3 regions of the Undibacterium sp. TC4M20W genome follow, and region 2 is predicted to be linked to each of the others. Evidence: predicted binding sites of a transcription regulator. Region 2 holds the regulator's gene; each other region holds the start of a gene.

Region 1 (4,913 bases), on a different contig from region 2:
GGCGAATTCCGTGATGACCTGTATTACCGTCTGAATGGCCTGGTAGTGCGCCTGCCGCCCTTGCGTGAACGCACGGACCTCGATGTTGTTATTGCTAAAGTCCTGGCGACAGAAAGCGAAGGCAGGCAATACAAGATTGCGCCTGCAGTGATGCAGTTATTTCATGCCCATGGTTGGCCGGGTAACTTCCGCCAACTGACAAATCTCTTGCGCACTGCCATTGTCATGACGGACGCCGACATGGAAATCCGTCTCGAACATTTGCCTGAGGATTTTCTGGAAGACATGGACGTGGCATTCAAGCCCACTACCATAGCCTTGAGTCAAACACCAGCCAGTCTGGATGCGCTGGAAATGGATGCTATACAACAAGCCTTGCAGCAACATCAGGGCAACGTTACTGCTGCGGCCAAGGCCCTGGGGGTGTCGCGTAATACAATTTATCGCAAGCTGTCCGCTTTGAAGAGTGACTGATCAAGCCTGCGGGCCGTGCAAAACCGCAGTACCCAGTAAATCATTTTCTTCATCCGTAAACAGGCGTGAACGTGTCAAAAAGCGTTTGCCTGTGCCATTGTCGAGTGAAAACATACCACCCATGCCATTGACGACATCAATGATCAGTTGTGTGTGCCGCCAGTATTCAAACTGATCACTGCCCATATAAAACGGCGTGCCATCCAGATCACCCAGATACACATCGGCATCGCCTATGCCGTATTCATTCCTGGCATAACAAAGCGGTGAACTGCCATCACAACAACCGCCAGACTGGAAAAATAATAGCGGGCCGTATTTGGTTTGCAGCACGCTGATAAATTCGAGTGCTGCAGGTGTGGCAGTGACGCGGGCAGGTGTGTTGGTCATTTTGTTTGTATCGGTTGTTTATGCTTAAGACCGAAAAGCTCACCACAGAGGCACAGAGACACAGAGAAAAAACAGGAGAAGATCCACATCTGTTTTGCAATGTCTCTATGGGCCAGTAGATGAATGAAGCATAAAGAGGAGAAGCAAGTTTTGGTCTCTCAGTTTCTCTCTTGCCTTCCTCTGTGTCTCCGTGTCTCTGTGTTGAGAGGTCTTAAATGTCAATCAAAAGAACCCCATCGCATTCGGGTTATAGCTTACCAGCAGGTTTTTAGTTTGCTGATAATGATCCAGCATCATCTTGTGATTCTCGCGTCCTATGCCGGATTGTTTGTAACCACCAAATGCTGCATGCGCTGGATACAGATGGTAGCAATTGGTCCAGACGCGGCCAGCTTCAATGGCGCGGCCAACGCGGAATGCGCGGGAACCGTCGCGTGTCCACAAGCCAGCACCCAAGCCATACAGGGTGTCGTTGGCGATAGCTATCGCGTCTTCTTCATCCTTGAAGGTAGTCACGGACACCACAGGTCCAAAGATTTCTTCCTGGAAGATACGCATCTTGTTGTGACCTTGGAAGATGGTCGGTTTGACGTAGTAACCCTTGGCTAGATCGCCATCCAGCATATTTCTTTCGCCGCCTATCAAGAGCTGGGCGCCTTCCTGTTTGCCTATGTCCAGGTAAGAGAGAATTTTTTCCAGCTGTTCCTGCGAAGCCTGGGCACCTATCATGGTGGTGCTGTCGAGCGGGTTGCCCTGCTTGATGGCGGCGACGCGCTTGATTGCCCTGGCCATGAACTGGTCATAGATGGATTCCTGTATCAACACGCGTGAAGGGCAGGTACAGACTTCACCCTGGTTCAGTGCGAACATGGCAAAGCCTTCCAGGCATTTGTCGAAGAAGGCATCATCTTTTTCCATGACATCGGCAAAGAAGACATTCGGCGATTTTCCACCCAGTTCCAAAGTCACAGGGATCAGGTTTTGCGAAGCATATTGCATGATCAGGCGGCCAGTGCCAGTCTCACCGGTAAAGGCAATCTTGGCGATGCGCTTGCTCGATGCCAGTGGCTTGCCGGCCTCCAGGCCAAAACCATTGACGACATTGAATACGCCAGGCGGTAACAGGTCCTTGATCAAATCAACCAATACCATGATGGAGGCTGGTGTTTGCTCTGCCGGTTTCATGACTATGCAATTGCCTGCGGCCAGTGCTGGGGCCATTTTCCATACTGCCATCAGGATAGGGAAGTTCCATGGAATGATCTGACCGACCACGCCCAGTGGTTCATGAAAATGATAGGCATAAGTCTGGTCATCGATCTGTGAAACCGAGCCTTCCTGCGCACGTATGCAACCGGCAAAATAACGGAAGTGGTCAATCGCCAGCGGGATATCTGCCGCCATGGTTTCGCGTATGGGTTTGCCATTGTCTATAGTCTCTGCAGTCGCCAGCAGACTCAGGTTGGCTTCCATGCGGTCAGCGATCTTGTTGAGAATATTGGCACGGTCGGCTGGTGAAGTTTTGCCCCAGGCCACTTTGGCAGCATGGGCAGCATCAAGTGCCAGCTCCACATCTTCAGCCGTTGAGCGTGCCACTTCACAAAAAGCCTGGCCGATGACAGGACTGATATTCTCGAAATATTCACCCTTGACCGGGGCCACAAATTTACCGCCTATGAAATTATCGTAGCGTTTGGCGAAAGGATTGCTGATGCCGAGTTTGCTGATGTCTGCCATGTTCATGATGGTGGTCTCCGTTGTTTATTAGATGGTGCGCATAAGCTGCGACACGGGGATAACAACGCAAATGGCGTGCCATGATGGGAATGTTTTCCTGACAGAAAAACACAGCAGGTGCAGACTGGAGATAGGAAAGGTACAGAGGGGGATTTACTGCTGATGCTGGTGAAGGATTTGCGGAGAAGAGATAAGTGGAAAATTCATATGTCACATTATTTCGCAACACTGATCAGACTGTCACAATTTGGGACAGTCTGATCAACAAGTTTATTACTTACCCACGCAATTTCGCAAACGCCGCTGCCATCGCATTACCCGAGGGTGCTGGTGCCTGAGCTTGTGAGCGATGTTGATTGAGGCGCTTGGCGTCGTTACGGTCGCCACGCTGTTCAGGCTTGCTGCCTGCTACAGGCGCAGCATCGCTCAGGCGCATGGTCAGCGCGATACGCTGGCGTTTGACATCGACTTCCAGCACTTTCACTTTGACAACCTGGCCAGCTTTAACAACTGTATGCGGGTCCTTGACGAAGGTATTCGACAAGGCAGAGATATGTACCAGACCATCCTGATGCACACCAATATCAACGAAAGCACCAAAGGCGGCAACGTTGGTGACTACGCCTTCCAAAATCATGTCGGGGCGCAAATCCTTGATTTCTTCTACGCCGTCCTTGAAGGTGGCAGTAGTGAATTCAGGACGTGGGTCACGGCCTGGTTTTTCCAGTTCGCCTATGATGTCCGTGATGGTCGGTACACCGAATTTTTCATCGGCGTATTTAGCTGGATTCAGGGATTTCAACAAACCAGAATCACCGATGACGCCCTTCACATCCTTCTTAATATCCGCCAGGATTTTTTCTACCAGCGGATAAGATTCGGGGTGGACTGCGGAAGCATCAAGCGGGTTGCTGCCATTCATGATGCGCAAGAAACCGGCGGCTTGTTCGAATGTCTTGTCACCCAGGCGCGGTACTGCACGCAAGTCTGAACGCGAGTTGAACATGCCCTTGGCATCGCGGAAATTGACGATGCTTTGTGCCACGCTGGACGACAGTCCAGAGACACGCGCCAGCAAAGGTGCAGAAGCCGTATTCACATCGACACCAACCGCATTCACGCAATCTTCAACCACTGCATCGAGTGAGCGCGCCAGTTGTGACTGGCTGACGTCATGCTGGTACTGGCCTACACCTATGGACTTGGGATCGATCTTCACCAGTTCCGCCAACGGGTCTTGCAGGCGGCGTGCAATTGATACTGCACCACGGATGGATACATCCAGGTCAGGCAATTCTTTGGACGCAAATTCAGAGGCAGAATACACCGATGCACCCGCTTCAGAAACCACGATCTTGGTCAGTTTCAGTTCAGGCTTGAGCTTGATCAAATCGCCTGCCAGTTTGTCGGTTTCACGCGATGCCGTGCCATTGCCGATAGAGATCAGCGAGACATTGTGCTTGGCTGCCAGTTGCGCCAATACATGCAGCGAACCATCCCAGTCGTTGCGTGGCTGATGCGGGTAAATTGTGGCGTACTCAACTACCTTGCCTGTGGCATCCACGATCGCTACTTTGACACCGGTGCGCAGGCCAGGATCAAGGCCCATGGTGGCGCGTGGGCCAGCAGGTGCGGCCAGCAGCAGGGCTTTGAGGTTGCGCGCAAAGACATTGATGGCTTCGACTTCTGCGGTTTCGCGCAGCTTGCCCATCAGCTCAGTATCGAGATGCATGAAGACCTTGACGCGCCAGGCCCAGCGCACAGTATCGACCAGCCATTTGTCGGCTGGGCGGTCTTTCTGGCTCACGCCAAAGCGGGCAGCGATGCGGCTTTCGCAAGGGTTCAGCGGTGCATCCCATTTTGGTTTTTCTTCTTCGCTATCCAGACGCAAAGTCACAGTCAGCATTTCTTCGCGACGGCCACGGAACAAAGCCAGGGCACGGTGGGAAGGGATAGTGCCCAGGGTTTCTGAATAGTCGAAATAATCGGCAAATTTTTCACCGGCTTCTTCTTTGCCGGCAACGACCTTGGATTCCACGATGCCATGGTCATTCAGGTATTCACGCAGGGCTTGCAACAGGGTCGCATCTTCGGCAAAGCGTTCCATCAGGATCTGGCGCGCACCATCGAGGGCAGCTTTGGCATCTGCCACACCCGGGTTGTCGCCATTGTCGGTGGTGAAGGCTGGTTTCAGGTAATTCGCAGCTTCGGTATCTGGGTTCAACATCGGGTCGGCCAGCAAGGCATCGGCCAGTGGCAGCAAACCAGCTTCAACAGCGATCTGGGCCTTGGTGCGGCGCTTGGGTTTGTAC
Region 2 (4,913 bases):
GTACAAAAAATGGGAAGATCCGAAACTCGCTCCGCTCAGACAGCGGCTCTTCTTAATCCATTTTCTGTACAGCACAAACGGCGGCTTCACATGGGAACTGCGGAAAATCAAAAACAACGTCATCGCGACCTTCGTGCAAATTTCGTGAGCTACGATTGATCAAAGCTTTGATCGGTCATTCTTGCAATTACCCTTCTAAATACCGCAAAGGATGCGCATGAGCAGGCCAGGCTTCTGCAAAGAATCCTGTGACTTGTTCTGCTGTCACTTCAGCCAATGTGGCAGGTGACCAGCGTGGCGCATTGTCTTTGTCTACCACCAGGGCGCGCACACCTTCCAGCACTTCACCATGCTTGAAGCAATGGCGTACCATATTTCTTTCCATACGCAGGCAGGCTGACACTGTCATGTCTTTGCTGCGGCGTAGTTGTTCCAGCGTGACTGACATCAGCAATGGCGAACGTTTTTGCATGGTGGCCAGTGTTTGCTGAGCGAATTCGCTGTTGTTTTGCTGTAGTTTTTCACAGATGGCAGTAACATTATTGCCCGCGAAGATGTCATTGATGGCCGCATGTTGAGTTGCCAGTTTGCTGGTATCCGGTTTCGCCTGGTCTGCAAAAGCTGCAGCGAAATCGCGTATCGCCAGGCGCAGGTCTGTGGCTGTGCTTTCAATGAGCAAATTCATCAGTGCAGGTATTTCTGCAGTAGGTATATAGACATCCGCCAGACCTGCATAGATGGCGTCGGCAGCGGTGATGATTTCGCCAGTCAGTCCCAGGTAAGTACCAATTTCCCCCTCAGTGCGCGACAGGAAATAACCACCGCCTACGTCAGGGAACAGGCCGATATTCACTTCCGGCATCGCCATCTTGGTACGCTCGGTGACGATGCGCAAACGGCAATCTTCACCTGCCTGCGCGATACCCATGCCACCGCCCATGACCACGCCATTCATCAGCGCGATATAGGGTTTCGGGTAGAAATGGATTAAATGATTTAAGGCATATTCTTCAGTGAAAAAATCTTCCAGCAGGGCAGAATCACCTTTGGGTGTGGCCGTGCCCACGTCATAGAAAAAACGAATATCTCCACCCGCGCAAAATGCCTTTTTGCTGCTGCTTTGAATAAACACCGCGCGCACACTCTGATCATCCTGCCAGGTCAGCAAGGTCGTCGTCAGCGCTCTTACCATATCGAGTGACAGCGAGTTCAATGCTTTGGGTCTGTCTAGGGTGATGTAGCCTATATTGTTCTTGACGGAGGTAAGTACAAATTCGCTCATGGTGGTTGACTATGCAGGTAAGGGATGAAGCTGCCATTTTAACTTTGTCGGGCTTGGGCGTCACGGGGTGTATATGTTTATGAGGAAATAGAGTAAGGGCGGCATGATCGTTGCCGTTGCTGTCGGGTTTGACTTTGGGGTTGCAGTTGTTTTTGATTTTCTGCAGTTCCCATGTGTAGCCGCCGTTTGTGCAGTACAGAAAATGGATTAAGAAGAGCCGCTGTCTGAGCGGAGCGAGTTTCGGATCTTCCCATTTTTTGTACTGCACAAACGGGTACCCCGAAGGGGCGGCTACGCCTGGGTCGCCTTTCTTTGAATACTTACTTTGGCGACGCAAAGAAAGTATTTCGGCTGCCGGGCCGAGACCCGGCTTGTGTCCACGAAGGGCAAACGTTTTCATAAAGGTGCGGTATGTAACAAGCGTTGCGGCATACCACGAAAGCCACTGGATTCCAGCTAAAAGCACGCTGGAATGACGTTAACATGTGTACGGATTGTCGCAAGGCAATTCAGTTAATGATTGATGTAAATTGTTAACCTCAAAACCATTAACCCAACAAAAAGGACGCCTTTTAGCGTCCTTGTTTTGGATGTCCGTAACCCTGTTCAGGTAAGGACTGGGGTCTTATGAAGCCGATGCCGGATCAGGTATGTGCTTGATGGCGTCGTGCTGATGGTCTTGCATTTTATCTTTATGCTTGATGACCTGGCGATCAAGTTTATCTACCAGTGCATCGATTGCTGCATACAGATCATGCGCCAGGCTTTCAACGTGAATATCTTTACCGCTGATATGCAAATTGATGTCGGCTTTGTGTCGTTTTTCCTTTTCCCGGAGCTTGTCCACCGTCAGGATGACGGCGATATCAATGACCTGGTCGAAATGCCGCCTGATACGTTCTAGTTTGGTATGTACATATTCACGAATTGCAGGAGTTACTTCGACGTGATGTCCACTGATGGTGAGATTCATACTGTGCTCCTATAGTGATGTTGCTTGCTATAACGATACGCTCTCAGCATTTATTTGCCTTGAGCTAAATCATATATAGCAATTCAAACCGTGATTACAAGGACTGCTTACAAAGATTTACGCAAACTGACTGGGGGGATTTTGAGGGCTTCACGGTATTTGGCAACTGTCCGTCGGGCAATTACCATGCCCTGTTCACCCAGCATGTCTGCAATTTTGCTATCAGAGAGTGGGCTTTTCTGGTCTTCTGCTCCTATCAACTGCTTGATGAGTGCACGTATCGCGGTGGAAGATGCTTCACCCCCTGTTTCCGTCGCGACATGGCTGCCGAAAAAGTACTTCAACTCAAACATGCCATGTGGGGTCAACATGTATTTTTGGGTTGTTACACGCGAGATAGTGCTCTCGTGTAATCCTAGTGTATCAGCAATTTCGCGCAAAACAAGGGGGCGCATTGCAACAGCACCGTGGGTGAAAAAATTGCGTTGCCTTTCGACTATGGCTTGTGCAACGCGCAATATAGTCTCAAAACGTTGCCGCATATTCTTGATCAGCCAGCGGGCTTCCTGCAATTGCGCGCCCATGCCAGCCTCGCCACGGTTTTGCTTCATGATGTTGGCATACATGCTGCTTACCCGCAGCCTGGGCATGACATCCTGATTCAACATGACTTGCCAGCCGTTGCCGGATTTTCTGACGATCACATCGGGTACGACATAGTCCGATTCATCGGCAGCAAAGGCCAGGCCAGGTCGTGGTTTGCACAGGCGGATGATAGTTTGTGCATCGCGCAAATCTTCATCATCGCAATCGAAGATTTTCTTGAGTTTGGTGAAATCTCTTTGGGCAAATAAAGCCAGTTGCGTTTCAACAATTTGCAATGCCAGCCTGCGTGTGACGAAAGCAACTTTTGGCAGACGCCTGATTTGCAAGGCCAGACATTCAGACGGGCTGCGCGCACCGACACCAGCCGGGTCAAAGCTTTGCAACATGTTCAGCGCAAACGCCAGCTCTTCTGGTTCTACGCACAGTTCCAGTGGCAAACTGGCATGTATTTCATCTAATGTTTCGGTCAGGTAACCGTTATTGTCGATCGCATCGATCATCAACTCGACCAGGGCACGGTCACGCGGTTCGCGCAGGTTAAGACGCATCTGTTCCTGCAAGTGCTCACGCAGGGTGATATGGGCTGCACCGAGCTGCGGGCGGCCATCTTCATCATCGCCAGATTTGCTGCCATGCTGTACATCATCAAAGCCCCAGTCTTCTTCGCTGGAAGTGGTGCTGTCATTGCTGATGACGGTTTCTGCATCAGCGGCAGCCGGTTCTGCTGACCTGTCACTGTCTTCTCTTGCTGCCGGTGCTTCCATGCCAGCATCTGCAGAAGTACTGCTGGTATTGATGGCACCGTCAGCCAGCAGGCGTACGGCGTGATCGAGGGGATCATCGACACGTTCCAGCATGGGGTTATCAGTCAGCAGCGTCTCCAGCTCCTGATGCAATTCCAAAGTGGATAACTGCAATAATCGTATTGATTGCTGCAATTGCGGCGTTAAGGCCAGATGTTGTGAGGTACGTAGTTGCAGGCTTTGTTTCATGATGATTCCCGTCACATCCGGAAGTGTTCTCCGAGATAAACGCGACGTACAGATTCATTTTGTATGATGTCGTCAGGCTTGCCGCTGGCAAGTACCGCGCCCTGGTTGATGATATAGGCGTGATCGCAGATGCCCAGGGTTTCGCGTACATTATGATCGGTAATCAGCACGCCTATGCCGCGTTCCTTGAGGAAGCGCACAATGCGTTGAATTTCGATGACGGCGATAGGATCAACACCGGCAAAGGGCTCATCCAGCAAGACAAAGCGTGGGTTGGTCGCCAGTGCGCGGGCAATTTCGACGCGGCGGCGTTCACCGCCTGACAGTGACAGGGCCTGGCTTTCACGTATTTTTTCTATCTGCAAATCTGCCAGCAGGGCATTGAGCCTTTGCTCAATTTTCTTGGCACCGAGATATTTGCCTTCGCTGTCTTTTTGCAATTCGAGTACGGCGCGGATATTGTCTTCTACTGTCAGCTTGCGAAATACCGAAGCTTCCTGTGGCAGGTAAGACAAACCCAGTACGGCACGTTCATGGATAGGTAGTTGCGAAATATTCACGTCATCAATCGTGATATCTCCAGCATCTGAAGGTACCAGGCCAACGATCATGTAAAACGAGGTGGTCTTGCCTGCGCCATTCGGCCCCAGCAAACCCACCACCTCACCGCTTTTCAATAGCAGTGAGACATCGCGCACGACCTGGCGCGCGCCATAGCGCTTTTGCAAGCCCTTGACAAGCAAGGTGCTGCTTGACTGTGCAGTCATCTTATTTAGCCTGTTTTTCTGGTTTTGGTTGCAAGGTGATGGTGATATTGCCTGAGCCATCTACATGCTGGCCACTGGTCGAATTCGTGCCAACAAAAACATCATTCTTGCTGTCATAAGACAGGTACTCACCTTCCTGTTCCTGGGTGACGCGTTTGCCTTCGAGGTAGCGTACCTTGGCCTTGGAAATGAATTTGACGATTTCTGTACTCTGGTTGTATTCAGCACGGTCAGCTTCTCCATCTACCCACAGATCAGGGCCACCATCGCGCTTCTGGCGGAAGGTGACTTTG
Region 3 (4,913 bases), on a different contig from region 2:
CTTTAATCGCTGTATCAGAAGCAGTTTTCGCCAATTGGTTAGCTTGTCGCGCATTTTCCGAATTCTGTTTAACGGTTGATGTCAGCTCCTCCAGAGATGCGGCTGTTTCTTCTAATGAACTGGCTTGTTGTTCTGTACGAGAAGACAGATCCAGATTGCCGTTCGCGATTTCGCCAGACGCATTTGCTATCGTATCTGTACCAGTACGGACATTACTGACAATGCTCAGCAAGCCTTGATTCATGTCAAACAATGCCTGCAACAACTGACCCGTTTCATCTTTGTTTGTCACTATGATGCGGCTGCTCAAATCACCATCTGCAACTTTGCGGGCAATCACAACGGCCTCTCCCAATGGACGGGTAATGCTGCGCGAAGAGAAGTAAGCCAATAAAATGCTGATGATGCTTGCTACTGTAGCGAGTGCCAAAATCATGAGTCTTGTGCTGGAAGCCTGTTGCTCAGTTTCTTCCGCCGTTGCAGCCATAAGTGCAGATTGAAATTCTATGAGTTTTTCCATGGAATCCATGAATTCTCTCTGTGCGGGCCTCGCCTGAGTATACAAAAGCTCTAATGCATGGTCCTTTTCTCCCTTGCGAGTCAAAGTCAGGAAGCTATTAAGTAAAGGAGTAAATTTCTCTTTTGCAGTAATTGAGACCAGGAGTAATTCCCTGCCCTTACTGGTACGGATGCCTTTATCCAGCGAGTTTATGGATTTGTTGATGATGCCCGTGCTCTCGTCGATGTTGGCATATTCTTTTTCTAGTGCGGAAGCATCGGTCATGAGCAGGATATTGCGCATGTTTCTGGCGACTTCATTCAACTCATCCTTGATCGTCTGGGCCAGCACGATTTTAGGGTAACGGTCATTGGACATCATGTCAATATCAGTGCTCAACTGAGTTACACGGACAAATGACAAACCGGCGAGGACAAGCAGCAAGCCGATGATCACACTGAAACTCAGGCCTAGCTTGTGAGCAATTTTCATATTCTTGAAGTTCATTTTCATTCCTTTAGACGGTATAAGTCACAGTAGCGATTAATTAATCAAAGCACTGGTCAGCAATGCCTGTTCGTTGGCAAGTAAATGGTCGATGTCGATCAAAATCAGCATTCGCTGATCTACCGTACCTATGCCCAATAAATAAGTAGATGCATCTGCGACGTCATGATGCGGAATCTGACGTATATCGTCGCTGGTCAGGGTCACTACATCGGCAACCCTATCAACAACGATGCCGACTACGCGGTCTGTTAAATGAAGAATAATGACGACGGTAAATTCGTTATAGACTGCTTGACCAAACTTGAATCTGATACGCATATCAATGATGGGAACGATAATCCCGCGGAGATTAATAACTCCTTTCAAATAATCAGGTGTATTTGCTACTGTCGTTGTGATTTCATAATTGCGAATTTCCTGTATCTTATGAATATCGATACCGAACTCTTCGGCACCAAGGCCAAAGCAAAGAAATTCTTTGTGTGGGCAATTCACATTTGCTGTGTCCTGCTGGATGATATTGGTGAACATATCTGCTCCTTTCGATCTGCCCGCGTTTATAAGTGCGGGACAAAACAAGATTCGAGTTGACGCCTGGACAATTCGCCAGCGAAAGACAAGAAACTATACGATTAGGGAAGACGGCGGTTCTGGGCCGGTGAAACCGACAATATGTCGCGGTAGAGTGGCGACAACAGACGGTATTTGATGTGACGTCCCATAACGGGGGATTGGTTATGGGGCAGACGCTACAACTTCAAGTAGCAACGCCTGAGCAGAATAATAAACGAAAATTTCCATCAGGCAATCAAGAGAAACAAGATTTAACCATCTCTGCTGACCTTAATTTACTTTCCGCTAAACAAGTTTCTAAATTGATTAATCGTTTCCTCTGCCTGCAATAGCTCAACAGCCACTTCATGAATGGGTCTGCGATTAGAGCGGGCATAGTTGCGCAACACATCGAAAGCAACTTGCCGGTTGGATTGAAACTTGGCCACCAACAAACCTACAGCCATGCTGGTTTCTCGCCCGGAAGCCAAAGCAGAAGTAAGGTTGACCTCATTTTTCTTCAATTTTTTGATTTCATTGGCGCGCGCAAGACTTGCCTCAACCGTAGGGACGATATTTAGCACATCGACTGGCTTGACCATATAGCCTACTGCACCGTACTCAACCGCCTGCTTAACGATATCACTGTCTGAAGTGGCGGACAAAAACATGAATGGTATGGATGTCTCCGTACGCAGTCGATCAGCCAGATCAAGCCCCGACATGCCAGGCATGTTAATGTCAAGCAGGGCAATATCTGGTTCCTGCATGAGGATGACATTCAAGGCATCTTCACCACATTGAGCCTGGATAATTTCATATCCCGCTTTCTCAAGAATTTTACTCAGCAATGTGAGAGTGACCTGATCATCATCAACAAGCAGCACCCTGCTTTTTATATTGACACTGGCAATCATACAAAACCTTTTCTGCTATCAGGAAACTAGCATTAATGTCAGACAATTCAGGACAAGCGCGAAAACCATAGCTTCACTTTACCAACAATCATATGATCAGAAAACAATTTGTTGGCCATATCCAGATTTACATTGAGCCACAACAATCTTTACTCATTGTTCAATCGCTAGCATCACCTAAAAAATTCATTCCTCATGACGGAGAAAAACAAAACGGCACCGAAGTGCCGTTTTTTTAACATGACGCTATCAGGCGTAAGTGCGTAACCTCAGGGAGAATTCACGCAGAGTCTGGATACCAGATGCCTCTGCACGTACGCACCAGTCCTGCAATTGCTGTACCAGTTGCTCACGGCTGACGGTAGAACGTTCCCAGATCAGGCCCAGTTCCACGCGCATATCATGCATGGTTTTCAGTGCCAGGCTATGCGCCAGTACTTCAGACAATTGCTGTTGCTGCGGTGCTTCAAGTTTGGTTGGTTCACGCTGCAATAATTTTTTGGTCGATTTCAGCATCTGCGCTTCGAACATGGCTTTTTCACGCAGGCTGGCGACTTCTTCGCTCCAGGCGCGGCGCAGGGACTTGGTGTATTTGGCCATGACGTCATAACGGTTGGTGATCACGGCTTGCAGTGTTTCCAGATCGACGACGGTCTTGATTTCCTTGAACTTGGGTTCAGGAGCGACTTTCTTGACCTTGGCCAGACCAACGATCTCCATGCTGCGGATATACAGCCAGCCTATGTCGAACTCATACCATTTGGACGACAATTTTGCAGATGTACCAAATGTATGGTGATTGTTATGCAGTTCTTCACCGCCAATCAAAATACCGATAGGCAGGATATTGCGTGAGGCATCGGTGCAATCGTAATTGCGATAACCCCAGTAATGACCAATGCCGTTGATGATGCCCGCGGCAGTCACCGGTATCCACAACATCTGTACAGCCCATACTGTGACGCCAACAACACCAAACAGCATGAAGTCGATAATCAGCATCAGGGCCACGCCTTGCCAGCTAAAGCGGGTATATACATTGCGCTCCATCCAGTCATCTGGTGTGCCATGGCCATACTTTTCCATGGTTTCCAGGTTCTTGGATTCTGCACGATACAGTTCTGCGCCTTCGAGCAAGACTTTTTTGATACCACGCGTTACCGGGCTATGCGGATCTTCTTCAGTTTCGCACTTGGCATGATGTTTGCGGTGAATCGCAGCCCATTCCTTGGTCACCTGTCCAGTGGTCAACCACAACCAAAAGCGGAAGAAATGGCTGGGGATCGCATGCAACTCCAGGGCGCGGTGGGCCTGGCAGCGGTGCAGGAATATGGTCACACTGGCAATCGTTATATGCGTCACGACCATCGTGAAGATAAATACCTGCCAGGCTGTCGCACGGGTCATGCCGTTGGACAGAAAATCAACTACTGTATCGATAAAAGTGCTCAAAATGACATGTACTCCATTGTTATTGACGGCATCTTGGTTGATTTCGCAAAAACGCCATCAACTTTTTTCATTATAGACATCGGACGGCATTGTACGCGGTTTTAGAGGTATTCACCCAATTCTAGAACTAATATTATTGCCTTGCCTCAAGTTTCTTTAGCTGGACTGTTAATTAAAGTCACAACCCGCTGACCATAGGGCAAATTCACCTGATGCTCTTGCAAAACCTGCCACAAAGCAAGATTCACGGCAGACATGACGCTGGAACGACCATTTTCAGGATCGGCAATCCAGAACCCTACCCGCAGCTCAAAGCCATCTGCCCCAAACTTCAGCAAATAGGCGGCAGGCGCTGGGTCTTTGCAAACTCGCTCGACAGTTGCGGCAGCCTGACCAAGGGTGGGCATGATTTTTCCGAGGTCGGTTTCGTAGCCGACTGTCATGTCAGTCCACATGGCGACCGTCCTGTCACTGAGGGAATAATTCTGCACCGGTGAAGACACCAGCATCTCATTCGGTATGACAGCTTCGCCACCATCGGTTCCCTGCAAGACGGTATAGCGGGTATTGATTTGCGTAACCCGCCCGCTATATTTATCGACAGTGATCATGTCGCCTATGGACATGCTGCGGTCAAGCAGGATGATGAAACCGGATACATAACTGCTGGTGATTTTTTGCAAACCAAAACCCAGCCCCACACCGAGAGCACCACCAAAGACAGACAGCACTGTCAGGTCTATGCCAACCAGAGTCAGGCTGATGAGTATCGCCAGCAAGATGAATACTGCCTTGCTTACCCTCGACAAGACAACTTTTAGCGAAGTATGCGCATTCGGCAACTTCATCAGGCGCGTTTCTAGCGCAGCACTGGCCCACATGGCGACGACCAGGGTAACCACGACCGAGGCCACGGCTTGCAGTATGGTCAGCAGAGATACCTTGTTTTTACCTAAAGGCAGGGAAGCCTCATCGAGGGCCGT

Evidence for each region. Region 2 encodes sigma-54, which starts transcription at its own class of promoters, with help from an activator protein. Its sites were predicted from a motif close to TGGCANGNAANCTGCTTT; they were not measured.
Region 1: adh (aldehyde dehydrogenase) is a predicted target of sigma-54. The motif match lies at 2,665-2,682, and genes of this name have one in related genera.
Region 3: ACO0LL_RS24115 (ANTAR domain-containing response regulator) is a predicted target of sigma-54. The motif match lies at 2,579-2,596, and genes of this name have one in related genera.

The regions. Positions count from the first base shown of each region.
Region 1 is NZ_JBMPPI010000004.1:369,150-374,062, forward strand. It holds gene ACO0LL_RS08020 (sigma-54-dependent Fis family transcriptional regulator) at 1-474, shown strand, start outside; gene ACO0LL_RS08025 (DUF779 domain-containing protein) at 475-864, opposite strand; gene adh (aldehyde dehydrogenase) at 1,087-2,607, opposite strand; gene ACO0LL_RS08035 (Tex family protein) at 2,879-4,913, opposite strand, start outside.
Region 2 is NZ_JBMPPI010000001.1:24,938-29,850, reverse strand. It holds gene ACO0LL_RS00135 (enoyl-CoA hydratase/isomerase family protein) at 188-1,282, opposite strand; gene hpf (ribosome hibernation-promoting factor, HPF/YfiA family) at 1,908-2,255, opposite strand; gene ACO0LL_RS00125 (RNA polymerase factor sigma-54) at 2,363-3,853, opposite strand; gene lptB (LPS export ABC transporter ATP-binding protein) at 3,865-4,620, opposite strand; gene ACO0LL_RS00115 (LptA/OstA family protein) at 4,622-4,913, opposite strand, start outside.
Region 3 is NZ_JBMPPI010000027.1:59,410-64,322, reverse strand. It holds gene ACO0LL_RS24125 (methyl-accepting chemotaxis protein) at 1-991, opposite strand, end outside; gene ACO0LL_RS24120 (chemotaxis protein CheW) at 1,043-1,540, opposite strand; gene ACO0LL_RS24115 (ANTAR domain-containing response regulator) at 1,858-2,478, opposite strand; gene ACO0LL_RS24110 (DesA family fatty acid desaturase) at 2,728-3,885, opposite strand; gene ACO0LL_RS24105 (mechanosensitive ion channel family protein) at 4,077-4,913, opposite strand, start outside.